DNA from 4 places in the Synechocystis sp. PCC 6714 genome. Region 2 is predicted to be linked to each of the others. Evidence: predicted binding sites of a transcription regulator. Region 2 holds the regulator's gene; each other region holds the start of a gene.
The links. Region 2 encodes NtcA, which controls nitrogen genes in cyanobacteria. Its sites were predicted from a motif close to GTANCNNNNGNTAC; they were not measured.

Region 1 (3,199 bases), 300 kb from region 2:
TAGCTTCCATGGCCCATAAATGCCCCACCTCAGCCCAGGTGCAAGGGGAAGACAAGGAAGAACGCAATGCCATTCAGAAATTATTAACCTTTGGCCGCAAGGTTGATACGGAAAAAGTTGAATCGGAATATGTGGATCATCAACCATTAGTTTTATTTGGTTCCCTGCCAGATCCAGTGGTAACTAATTTAACTTTAGAGCTCAAGAAACAGGGAGTTAAAGTATCCGGTTGGTTGCCTGCAAAACGCTATACTGAACTGCCAGTAATTGACGAAGGTTATTATGTATCTGGGGTTAACCCTTTCCTAAGCCGTACCGCCACCACTTTAATGCGTCGCCGTAAATGTAAATTAATTGGTGCACCATTTCCCATTGGTCCCGATGGTACCAGGGCTTGGATTGAAAAAATTTGTTCTGTCTTGGGTATTGAACCCCAGGGATTAGCAGAACGGGAAGCCCAAATTTGGGAAAGTTTGGAGGACTATATTAAGTTAATTCGGGGTAAATCAGTATTTTTCATGGGGGACAATTTACTGGAAGTTTCCCTAGCCCGTTTTCTAATTCGTTGTGGTATGACTTGTCCTGAAATTGGCATTCCCTATATGGATAAACGTTATCAAGCGGCGGAATTAGCTTTGCTGGAAAAAACCTGTGCTGACATGGGGGTTCCCTTACCAAATATTGTTGAAAAGCCGGATAATTACAATCAAATTCAACGGATTAAAGCCCTACAACCGGATTTGGTCATCACTGGCATGGCCCACGCTAATCCTTTGGAAGCCCAGGGTATTAATACTAAATGGTCAGTGGAGTTTACCTTTGCCCAAATCCATGGTTTTACCAATGCTCGGGATATTTTGGAATTAGCCACCCGTCCTCTGCGTCGTAACTCCCAATTAGGGGAATTAGGTTGGGATAAGTTAATTAGCAAGGATGTCCCTGTACAGGTTTAACGGACTTAACTATTAATCGCACTGAGCACACCTCCCAAGCCATTATCAATAGGGAGGTAAGCATCTTCCACTCCCCCGAAATTGTCAGAGTGTTTGGGGGAGAATTTGACCAGCAGCATTTAATCATTAATAATTCGGTCAATCTTGGTCTTCTGCTTTGGTTTTTATATTAATGCCTCGATATTTAATTACCTTGCCCTTGGGATCATTATCGCTTCGGGTGTACGCTCCAGAGGATTCGTAATCAATGCCTCGGTAGCACTTCGTAACTTTCTTGGTTTCTTCTATGGAAACAGCTGATTTTGGAGATTCATAGGTAACTCCACGGTAATGAAGTGTGGCATCTTTATCTTCGTTAGTTTGAGCAACTTGAAAATTATTTTTATTGTCAAATTTTTGCCACAATGGCCCAGCTAAAACAACTATTAAGATTAGCAAAACAACTTGTATTTCCCACGGGGCCAATAGTAAGCTCACCAGTAGATTAACAATGGCAAAAACCACTGCTAGATGGGCAATGTCGTGCTGAGAACCCCAGGCCTTATAGCCCACCATTAAACCAATGGTGAGGGGGAGCAAAAATGTAAATTCCATAGTTTTAGTGGTTTAACTTTGCCGTTTTCTATGCTTGCGATTTGCTTCTTTCTATATTTTGCCCATCCTCATTTGCCAGTTATGTATTTTGCAATACTTTTTCCTGTAGTGGTGACAGACTCCTACTTACCCAAATTTAAACCTTTTACCTGGAGAAGTTCATCGGGTTGGGGAAATTTTAGCTGTATTTGAAGCAACGATCGCCTCTGGATGGAGAGTGGTTAAAGCTCCCATGGCACTGGGATAGGTTACAGCCTGACGACGGGGCACATCCCACACCACCGATCACCACTTGAAATATTTCCTTGATCCTATTCTGTCAGGGCGATTATACGTTCCGCGCGGTCCGGCTGTCGGGATAGGCCAGGGCAATGGTGCTCTTCACCAAATATTGGGCGGAGTTAAATAGTGATTTAGGAATGGCGGCCTCTGGATGCCGCAGTGTCGGCAAAGTCCCCGCTGAAGTATTCCCCAAACCCAGCAAAATGGCGATCGCCATGATTTCACGTATTACATGGAAATTTTCCTGCGATTACCCTATTTGAACAGGTTAAATGTCCTTAAACCAATGTTGGCAGCGATTCTAAGGAAATATGCTTACGTTCTGGCAACTATGCTAGGCTTTAAAGTAGGTGTTCAGTATAATTCTATGACTGCCTTAGCTCAAGAAATTCTTAATAACTTTGACAAGTTACCCAATATAGAACAAAGAAAGATAGCATTGGAAATCTTCAGGCGAATAGCTCATTTTGATTCTCTACCCTTGACAGACGAAGATTTAAGCTTAAATGCTGAGGAGTTATTCTTGGCCTTAGACCAGCAAGAATCAGATTATGACTAGTCCTATTCAAAGAATCATAAACCAATACCTGTTTCACTGGCGATCGCCATAATTTCAAGCATTACATAAAGTTTTTCTGCAATCACTCAATTTGAAACATCACATGGAAAGTTTTTGTATAATCAATAGAGATAAAATGTTACGTGGTTAATGGTTAAGGCTGTTGTTTGGGGTTATCTATAGACTTTTGGTGTTAACTTGACTGTTGTTGGACAACTTGGGTTAGCACATTTTAGAATTCAGCTTTTGGAAACGATGACAATACTTTTGGGAAAATTAGACAAAGTACGACAACTACAAGATATATTAATTGCTCGCGCCACAGATAGTAATGCCAGTGAGGAAAAGTACAGTGAACTCCGTTTAAAATTATTAAGAGATCCCACTGTCAGAGATCGTCTTCCTCAATTTGTGAAGACTTACGATGAACTCTCAAAATTTTGGGGTTTCATTAAAGGAAGCTTTGATACCTACCAAGAACGAAGGATGTTCATATGGGAAAAATTTAGTTCATTAATTAATTTTTTAGAGCAAAATGTTATTGAAGCTCATCCAGCAGATGACGACATTTCTGCGATTCTTGTCGATTTCGATATTGAACACGTTCACATTGCTTGGCAAAAAGCTCTTGAGCGGCGTAGTGAAGATCCAGAAGCAGCAATTACTATGGCACGCACATTAATTGAATCAGTCTGCAAACATATTTTGGATGAAGCAGGTATTGCTCACAGCTATAAAGATGATTTGCCTAAACTTTATAAAGAAACTGCTAAACAACTTAATATGGCTCCTGAACAGCATCAAGAAAAGA
Region 2 (3,199 bases):
CCGCCAACAGATAATCAATTCGTTTTTGCACATCAGCTTCGCTAAAATCAGAAGATTCTAGGGAAATAGTAGCAATGGTTTCTGACTCTCGGAAAACTTGACGGTTGGGCACAACATCAAAAAAGACACGAATTTCCCTTTCCTCCTGCACATAGTTGCCCGCCGATAAAACCCGGATCACGTACTCTTGCCCTGGCTGGAGCTGACTTCTGATGTTATCCACCTGGGCTGTGGTTACCCGGACAATGGGCTCATCGGGCACTGGCATATTGGGGGTTTTGACTAGTTGTAGGGCAGTGCGATTAGCTTGGCGTAATAGTTGATCTACTGCTCCACTGATGGCCTCCGTATTTACCACCTTTAGAGCCCCAAAGGCCAATAATTGGCCCCGCAAAATGGCGATTTGTTGCCCCCGCAACTCCTGATAATCTTGGTAGTAACGTTCTAGCTCCTCTACCTCCCTTTGCAAAAAACTCAGCTCCGTTTCTAGCCCCTGCAACTTGTCTTCCCGCACTTGGATATCATTGTCTTTAGCGGCGATCGCCTGGTCGAGTTGATCAATTTTGGCGTCCCGTTGATTAATTTCCGCCTGTAGCTGTTGGCGTTGGGCTTCTAAGGAGGCAAAACGTTGCTCCAATGAGCGCACCTGCTTCTGTTGGCGGGTGAGGACTTGTTCTTGTTGGGCAATGCGTTCCTGGCGCTTCGACAACTCCTGATCCCTCAGTTTGACCTGGCTCTGTAGTTCCGCAGCCTCGGCCAACAGGTTGTCCTTTTGCTCATTTAACTCTGCCCTCTCCGTGGAAAGATTAGCCACTTCTCGACGCAGATTGCGGGACTGCTGGGACACCCGCCGCAATAGTTGCAACGCTTGGTTATAGTTCCGGTCCAACTCCCGACTCCGTTCCTGTACCAACTGCTGTTCTTGGCGCACCGCACTCAGTTCCGACTCAATTTCTTCCTTTGCCCGACTCGCTTCCTCCAATTCTGCCTTGGCCACCCTCAGCTGACCAAGAATGTCGTCCAGTTGAAATACTCCCTCCCGTAGGGACTTGCTGAAAGTGAAGAGAATACCCAAGGTGGAAGCAGAAATTAGAGTGCCAGTGATCACCGTCAGCACCACCGCTGTTTGTCGGGGGCGGAGTTTAAATAAGCGCAGGCGAGCTTTGCCCACCTTACTGCCTAAATGATCCCCCAACGCAGCAATGATACCGCCCAAAATTAGGACAGAAAGAACCAGAATATAAGCACTGGTCATAGGGATGGGCTAGGTAAACTGTTGACTGAGAGCAACGGGATTATGCACAGTAATTTTCTTTTTTGTGATGGAGATCATATTGCCTTCCCGCAAGTCCCCCAACAAGCGGGTCACCGTCACCCTCGTAGAACCAATGGCTTCGGCGATCGCCTGGTGAGACAACTTGAGGTCAATGCGAATGCCGTCTGGAGCCGGTACGCCAAAATCCCGACAGAGGATTAACAAAAAGCTAACTAAACGAGAACCCATATCTCGGTGAGCTAGGGTTTCAATCATCATTTCCGTCTGCAAAATGCGGGAAGAAAGCCCTTGCAACATCAGCAATGACAGGTCAGGATGCTCCTTAAGGGCCTGTTCCACCTGTTCAATAGGAGCAGAAAGTAACTCCACCGGAGTGAACGCCACCGCATGGTAAAAACGGTCGGAACGTTGCCCTGTCACTAAGGATAGTACCCCAAAAACACTGTTCTCCCTCAACAGAGCGACGGTAATTTCCTCACCGGCCTCGTAAACTCGAGATAACTTCACCGCCCCCTTGAGCAAAAAATAAACCCGCTCCGCCGGATCGCCGGGGAAAAAAATTGTTTTACTGCGCTCAAAAGTTTCCACCACCGGGGGCATCAACTCATTGCCTAAGCGTCGGAAAACTGCCGCTAGAGGGCGATCTTGGGTTAGGGACTGGTCCATTGACACTCACGGTAATGGGGGCATCAAGGGAAGTGCAAAACCCCATTCTGTATCGAGATTATACACAATTGACTACATACGCTCCACACTGCCAAAGAAAATTGGCTCCACTCGGATGGCCACAATGGCCGAGGGCCGCACCACCATATACTCACCCTGGACATTTTTAATCGGCACATTGATAAATTCCTGGGAGTCATGTCTGGGCACAACTTCATTGCTGTACCATTTTTGAAAATCCTGAATAGTCATGAAGCGCACCTCCTCCCGATGACCATTGGTCAAAAATAGGTGAATGGCAAATTCATCGGCTTTCTGCATGGTCAAGCTCCCTAATGTTCTCGTCTAAATTATCCCCTATCCCGAGGACGGAACAATGGAAAAACAGCAACGGGGAACGCGGAGCGGAGTGATCATTACAAAATAGCCTGATGCCTTCTTAAATACCCGGGCCTGTTCAGGGACAAAGGCCTTTGGAATAGGACAGAAATAGTACCATTTCACCTTGCCAATTCCAGATAAGCAGTGGACTGAAGCCAATAGTTACCAGTCACCATGGCAGAATTCAGGGGAATATGATTGGTCTGGCTGACTTTCCGTGGCTAAGTAGTCTTTTAACCAGTTACAGCCCTGTTCCACCAGTTGTCGGAGGCGTTCTTTTTCTGGGGTGACGGGCCAACTTTGGAGGTCACCGTTCTGGCCCACTGCAAGCAACCATTGCCCTTCCTCGTTAAAGCCTAGTCCCAATAATGAACTGGAGGCACTGGTAAATTCTCCCCGCAGGTTGCCCCGTTGATCCCATAGTCTAACCATGCCATCACTGGCGGCGGTGGCAATCCATTGGCTGTCGGGGCTAATGGCAATTTGGTCGATGGGTAGGGGGTCACTTCTCAGGGTATGCAATAGTTCGCCGTCCACAGTCCAAATTTTGGCGGTGCCTTCCCTTCCAGCGCTGAGCAAATACTTGCCATTGGGGCTGTATTGCAGTTGATTGAGGCGATCACCGTGGGCGACAATACTTTTAATCAGGCTGCCGTCGAAATTCCAGAGGGTGAGATTACCCTGTTCATCCCCAGCCGCTAATTGAGGCAAGGTGGGGTGAATGCTAGTACTACGGATAGGTTCTTTGCGTTGCACGTTGTTACCCAGGGCCAGAGCCATGGGGTCTTCCAATTCAACCCCATCAACCCTATCACCATTTTTATATTCGTTATATTCCCCCTGCCAAAGCCAAATTTCTCCGCTGCCACTGGCCAT
Region 3 (3,199 bases), 830 kb from region 2:
AAAGCTTGGATGTGCGAATTTTTGACAACCTTCCCAGTTTAGCAGGCGATCGCCATGGTTACCAATGGCGGGTAACTCTGGTTGCGCTCCATAGAGGTGGAAATCCTTCAGTAGCCACAAAAAACAGCATGGCCAACCTAGTCTTTGTTCAACTCTTGGTGAACTAGGTCGGCCATTCAAATGGGTTCCAGGAATTTCTACCCGTAATAAAAGGTCAGAAGACTTCCCGGTCTAGCAATCGTAGTAGAGGGAGAATTCATAGGGGTGGGGACGAAGACGCATGGGGTTAACTTCGTTATCGAGTTTGTACTCAATCCAACTCTCGACAAAATCGAGAGAAAATACACCAGTGCCGGTAAGGAACTCGTGGTCTTTTTCCAATGCCTCCAGCGCCGCTTCCAGGGAGCCGGGGGTAGAAGGAATCTTGGCCAATTCTTCCGGGCTTAGGTCATAGATGTCTACATCCAATGGTTCACCGGGGTCAATCTGGTTTTTAATCCCGTCAATACCAGCGCAGAGCATGGCAGCAAAAGCCAGATAGGGATTAGAGGTGGCATCGGGGCAACGGAATTCTAGGCGTTTAGCCTTGGGGTTACCACCGGAGAGGGGAATCCGCACGGAGGCGGAACGGTTGCCCTGGGAGTAGGCCAAGTTAACGGGGGCTTCAAAGCCGGGCACCAGGCGTTTGTAGGAGTTGGTGGTGGGGTTGGTGAAGGCCAACAGAGCAGGGGCGTGTTTCAAAATACCACCGATGTACCACAGACCCATTTGGCTAAAGCCAGCGTATTTATCCCCGGCAAAGAGGGGTTGACCATCTTTCCAGAGGGACTGGTGCACATGCATGCCAGAACCGTTATCATTGAAGATGGGCTTGGGCATAAAGGTAACGGTCTTGCCGTACTTTTTCGCCACGTTTTTGATCACATATTTATAGATCATCAAGTTGTCAGCGGAATTAACCAACTTGTCGAACTTGATGCCCAACTCGTTTTGACCACCGGAAGCCACTTCGTGGTGATGCTTTTCGATGGGGACGCCGAAGGCCGCCATGGTCAACAACATTTCGGTGCGGATGTCCTGGGCGGTGTCGGTGGGAGCAACGGGAAAATAACCTTGTTTGTAGCCGGGTTTGTAGCCGAGGTTGCCCCCTTCTTCTTCTCGACCGGTGTTCCAACGGCCTTCAACGCTGTCGGCAAAGTAGTAGCTGGAGTTTTCTGTTTGCCCAAAGCGAATGTCATCGAAGAGAAAAAATTCTGCTTCGGGGCCAAAATAGACGGTGTCGGCAATGCCGGTACTGCGGAGATATTCAGCGGCTTTAGCGGCAATGGTGCGGGGGTCCCGGTTATACCATTCCCCGGTGCGGGGCTCCTTGATGCTACAAATCATAGTCAAGGTAGGTTCTTTACAGAAGGGATCGATGGTGGCGGTGTTTGGGTCGGGCACCATGCACATGTCGGATTCGTTAATGGCTTTCCACCCCCGGATACTGGAGCCATCAAAGGGGATACCTTCGACGAAGGAGTTTTCGTCTAGTTGATCGTAGTAGAAGGAGCAGTGCTGCCAGATCCCCGGCGTGTCAATAAATTTCAGGTCGATGATCTTAATTTTTTCGTCTTGGATCCACTTGAGGACTTCCTGGGGGGTTTTAGCCATTTTTTCTCCTTAGTGCAGTCAGATAGATTACGATTTTGCGCTGCGTCGACTATCCATCCTAAAGAGTCAAGTAGTTAGAAAATGTATTTTTAGCTACCAATTTTTTCGGTGTCACTTTGGCGATCGCCGAGAAATGGAGGAAACAATGGCAAATCCCATTAACATTTAGATCAGTGACCATATCAAACCCGCAAGCACTTAATATTGCTGTGATCCCATCTGACCTTTTCCTCCGGGATGCCATCATTACGGATTTAGATTCCATTGTTGCTATCTATAATGCCAACATTCCCCAAAATGTAGCCACCGGAGACACCGATGCGATCACGGTGGAGAGTCGTCGTCAGTGGTTTGCGGATCATAGCCCGGACACCTATCCCCTCTGGGTTTTGGCCACTGAGAAAAAACAAATCTTGGGTTGGTTGGGCTTTCAAAGGTTTTATGGTCGTCCGGCCTACCACCGCACTGCGGAGTTAAGCATCTATATTGATCCCCAATGGCATCACCGTGGCCTAGGGCAGTATTTACTAAAAATGGCGATCGCCAAGGCGCCCCAATTGGGCTTAAAAACCTTACTGGGATATATTTTTGCCCATAATCAACCCAGCGTTCGTTTGTTCCAACACCATGGCTTTGAACAATGGGGCTTATTACCAAAGGTAGCGGAGTTGGGAGGACAGGAAAGGGATTTGCTAATTCTCGGCCTACGGTTGACAGAATCAGAATGATAGCTTTTTTATTTGGATTTAGATAAAGAAGTATTTAAAGATCAAAATCTTCAAATTCCGCTTTCAATTCCCTTTCCATCAAAGCTTCCACCGCCTGGGGAGGGGTGATTTTACCGTGGAGTAAACGGTAGACTTGCCTAGTGATGGGCACAGCAATTTTTTCCCGATTGGCAATTTTGATTAGTACGTTAGTGGTGTTTACCCCTTCGGCGGTACCTCCCAAATTAAGCAAAATTTCCTCCAAGGATTGACCTTTGGATAAGCCGTAGCCCACCCGGTAGTTACGGCTGAGCATACTAGAACAGGTGGCCAAAAGGTCTCCTAACCCCGCCAGTCCCCAAAAGGTGTCCGGTTGAGCACCAAAATGTAGCCCCACCCTAGTGATTTCCGGCAGTGCCCTAGTGATCAGGGCGGATTTGGCATTGGTCCCCAGCCCTAGCCCCTCACACACTCCAACGGCGATCGCCATAACATTTTTTAAGGTGCCCCCCAACTCCGTGCCTAGGGGATCATTGTTGGTGTAGACCCGGAAGTTCTCCGACGCAAAAATTGTCTGTATTTCCTCCGCCGCCTGCTGGTTACTGCTGGCCACTACCGTTGCCGCCGGCAAACCCTGATCAATTTCCTTGGATAGATTGGGCCCCGACAGAACGGCGATCGGCTGGGAGGGGAGAGATTGTTGCCAAATTTGGGAAGGGGTCATCATAGTCTGGGGATCTAAACCTTTGGTAGCGGTGACCAAAATGATCCGCCGTTGGAGGTCCATGGCTTGTAACCGAGCCGCCACCGATGGCACCCCCTTAATGGAAACCGCAGAG
Region 4 (3,199 bases), on a different replicon from region 2:
CGTAGTATCTACCGTTCTCAGACCTGCACCATCCCCTTGCCCCCAAACCATCCGTTCATGGTAGGTCGGCGTGATTTTGCGACGTTTTAGCACCAGCGCACCATCTGCATCAAAAATTAGTTGTGTGTTGTACAGCGAGCCTTCTTCGCGCTCATTAACCCCTAACACCACGACCATTCCATGGGTTTTAGCGGCTTGGGCGATCGCCTGGGTGACTTTCCCCGGCACAGTAACAGCTTCTTGATAAAGCTTTAGATGACTTTTCCCCATTAAAACCGGCGGTTCGATAAAGGAAAAATAAGGGTAATAGGGCACAAAAGTTTCAGGAAAAATAATTAGTTCTACCCCTTCTTTTGCGGCATTAGCCATCGCATCCAGAACTTTTTCCATAGTTCCTTGTTGACTAAAAAGAACAGGACTAATCTGTGCCGCTGCCGCCCGAATATTTTTTGTATAATTCAGCATGATTTTTCCCAGCACAACGACTGGAATAGTTTCAGAAATAAAAAATGATTTGAAAACAAGTGATTGATATGTCAGACCTAAAAAATCAAAAACAAAATTTTCAAATCATCCCTCCCATCAATAATTGACCAAACATTTAATCAAGTAGGTTTTTACATTGTCCAAGTATCAAGAATAAACGCACCATCCTTACGGTGCATCAAGATTAAATCCATCACGTCTAGGGGATTGATCGGACGAATACCGGGGATTAGAGAAGGCTCGCCATGGCCATAAAGTGCTTGCAGTGCAAAGCGACAAGCATAAACCTTACCACCTGTTTCCATGATTTTTACAATACGTTCATTCATCGTCAGGTGACCCGGAAAACCTTCATCCCCAAGCTTAGGAAAACCCCTTTGTACACCGAGGGTAACACCGGGACCATAGAGCAAAACAGACGTTTCAAAGCCTTTTTTGATTAAGCGGCTAGCTTGCATTAAATTTACTAAGCCAATGGAGCCTTCAAACGCCACTGTATGAAAAGTAATGAGTGCTTTTTCACCGGGTTCAGCTTGGACATCAGGAAAAACTTTTTCCTCGTAATCTACTAAGAAATCACCTGTTTGGTGAGCTGGCTTAGTTACCTCTGGCATGGTTGTAGTTCCTTAAATTCAAATTCTGATTTGACTTGAGATTAGTCACGTATCAATGTAGAAGCGAAGTTTCCTTATTCTTGTATCATTTGTCACAAAAGATTAGTTTTAATTGAAAGTCATAGGTTTAACCATTCTTGATTTTTTATATGAAGATGATCTTTTTCTAATAATCCTAGCCAGAAAAAATGCTTCTTATCTAGATACAGTAAGAGTTTTAAGACTTAGAATCTTCCTGGAAATGGGTTTGTGTTCAGTATGTCTGCCCAAGATTTAGATGATTAGACACCTATCTAAATCAACAGGTCTGTCTCTGTAAAGCCTATAAATGCAAGACTATTTCGATGTTTCCTGTTAATAGAATTAGAAATCATTAGTTTGTAGCCAAATATACAAGTGGTAAAAATTTCCAGGCTTACAGTTGATGATTATCAAGAAAGATAGAGTTCAATGCAGGTAGATAATATGAAAAAAAATCACTATTCCGTCATTATTGTTGGTGGAGGACAGGCGGGCTTAGCGATTAGTTATCTCCTAAAACAAGAAAGTATTGACCACATTATTTTCGAGAAAAATCAAATTGGCTATGCTTGGCGTAATCAACGTTGGGATTCTTTTTGTTTAGTTACGCCCAATTGGCAATGTCGGTTACCCGGTTTTCCCTATGCAGGGGGTGATGATCAGGGTTTTATGGTGAAGGACGAAATTGTCCAATATCTTGAGGATTATGCGGCATCTTTCCGAGCTCCTATCCTTGAGGGGGTAGGGGTTTCTAAGCTTAGTCAACGGGCTGATGCTTTTGAGGTGATTACCAGCCAAGGAACTTACACCGCCGATCAAGTGGTGGTTGCCACTGGGGGCTACCATACACCAAAAATTGCGGCGATCGCCAAAAAACTACCTCCCCATATTGTCCAGTTACATTCGGTAGACTACAAAAATCCAGAAACCTTGCCAGATAACGTTTTATTAATTGGCACAGGTCAATCGGGCTGTCAAATTGCTGAAGACTTACACTTAGCGGGCAAAACCGTCCACCTTGCCACCGGCAGCGCACCCCGTTCACCCCGCCGCTACCGAGGGAGAGATGTGGTCGAGTGGTTAGAGTTGATGGGCTATTATGATCTACCCATTGATGAGCATCCCCAAAAGGAAATGGTACGCCACAAAACAAACCACTATTTAACAGGTCGTGATGGTGGCAGAGAAATTGATCTGCGTCAATTCGCCCTTGAGGGTATGCATCTCTACGGACGGCTCAAGGATATTGATGTAAATCAAATTCTATTTGCCGATAATCTCAAGGAAAATCTCGATCAAGCAGACGCAACAGCCGCCAGAATTAAACAAAATATTGATGAATATATTGCCAAAAATCAGCTTGATGCTCCCATCGAAGCACCCTATCAGCCCGTTTGGGAACCAACTTCCACACCCCTTGCCCTAAATATCGATGAAATTGAGGCGGTTGTTTGGTCCACTGGTTTTAATTTTAATTATGCTTGGGTCGATGTTCCCGTATTTAATTCGATGGGGGAACCGCTACATGATCGGGGCGTGACTAATGTGGCAGGGCTATATTTCTTGGGTTTACCTTGGTTATATACCTGGGGTTCTGGGCGATTCTCAGGGGTTGCCCGTGATGCGGAATATTTAGCGGAGAAAATTAGAGAAACACTGCCCGCCGGTCAAATAAATCCTTGTACGGTGGCTTGATAAATGGCTTGGTAGCGATTTTTGGCGTTGAGTTTATGGAGGGTGCCATTAAGATGAAACTTAACGGTACTCTCGCTGATGTGAAGTTCCTCGGCGATATCGCGATCGCGTAAACCTTGGGCTAATAAGCTGATGATTTCCTTTTCCCGTTCCGAGAGGAGATGTTTGTTAAGCTCGATGTTTTGGAACCCGTCATAGGGGAGTTGCAGCGAAATTTGCAGGATAGATTTATTTGCACTACTTTGACTCCTAAATTCACCGCCAATATGGTGGGCTAAAAATTCTATTTCTTTAAAAGGCGATCGCCCATCTGTGTTGAATACTTCTGGTAAGGATGTTTCGACAATGGCTTCGATGGTGACCGAAATCTCGGCATAGATAAG

Region 1: the regulator NtcA is predicted to act here: its motif matches at 1,631-1,644, upstream of D082_RS04775 (DUF4278 domain-containing protein).
Region 3: the regulator NtcA is predicted to act here: its motif matches at 1,737-1,750, upstream of glnA (type I glutamate--ammonia ligase).
Region 4: the regulator NtcA is predicted to act here: its motif matches at 1,481-1,494, upstream of D082_RS17000 (MSMEG_0569 family flavin-dependent oxidoreductase).

What each region holds. Positions count from the first base shown of each region.
Region 1 is NZ_CP007542.1:1,065,917-1,069,115, reverse strand. It holds gene bchN (ferredoxin:protochlorophyllide reductase (ATP-dependent) subunit N) at 1-953, shown strand, start outside; gene D082_RS04775 (DUF4278 domain-containing protein) at 1,092-1,547, opposite strand; gene D082_RS18255 (hypothetical protein) at 1,876-2,046, opposite strand; gene D082_RS04770 (hypothetical protein) at 2,116-2,388, shown strand; gene D082_RS04765 (abortive infection family protein) at 2,587-3,199, shown strand, end outside.
Region 2 is NZ_CP007542.1:1,363,586-1,366,784, reverse strand. It holds gene D082_RS06150 (DUF3084 domain-containing protein) at 1-1,255, opposite strand, end outside; gene ntcA (global nitrogen regulator NtcA) at 1,265-1,942, opposite strand; gene D082_RS06140 (hypothetical protein) at 2,015-2,263, opposite strand; gene D082_RS06135 (AAA-like domain-containing protein) at 2,486-3,199, opposite strand, start outside.
Region 3 is NZ_CP007542.1:2,190,586-2,193,784, forward strand. It holds gene D082_RS10080 (hypothetical protein) at 1-167, shown strand, start outside; gene glnA (type I glutamate--ammonia ligase) at 232-1,653, opposite strand; gene D082_RS10090 (GNAT family N-acetyltransferase) at 1,863-2,381, shown strand; gene D082_RS10095 (NAD(P)H-dependent glycerol-3-phosphate dehydrogenase) at 2,416-3,199, opposite strand, start outside.
Region 4 is NZ_CP007544.1:89,452-92,650, forward strand. It holds gene D082_RS16990 (Nit6803 family nitrilase) at 1-465, opposite strand, end outside; gene D082_RS16995 (MSMEG_0572/Sll0783 family nitrogen starvation response protein) at 618-1,100, opposite strand; gene D082_RS17000 (MSMEG_0569 family flavin-dependent oxidoreductase) at 1,566-2,816, shown strand; gene D082_RS17005 (LuxR C-terminal-related transcriptional regulator) at 2,789-3,199, opposite strand, start outside.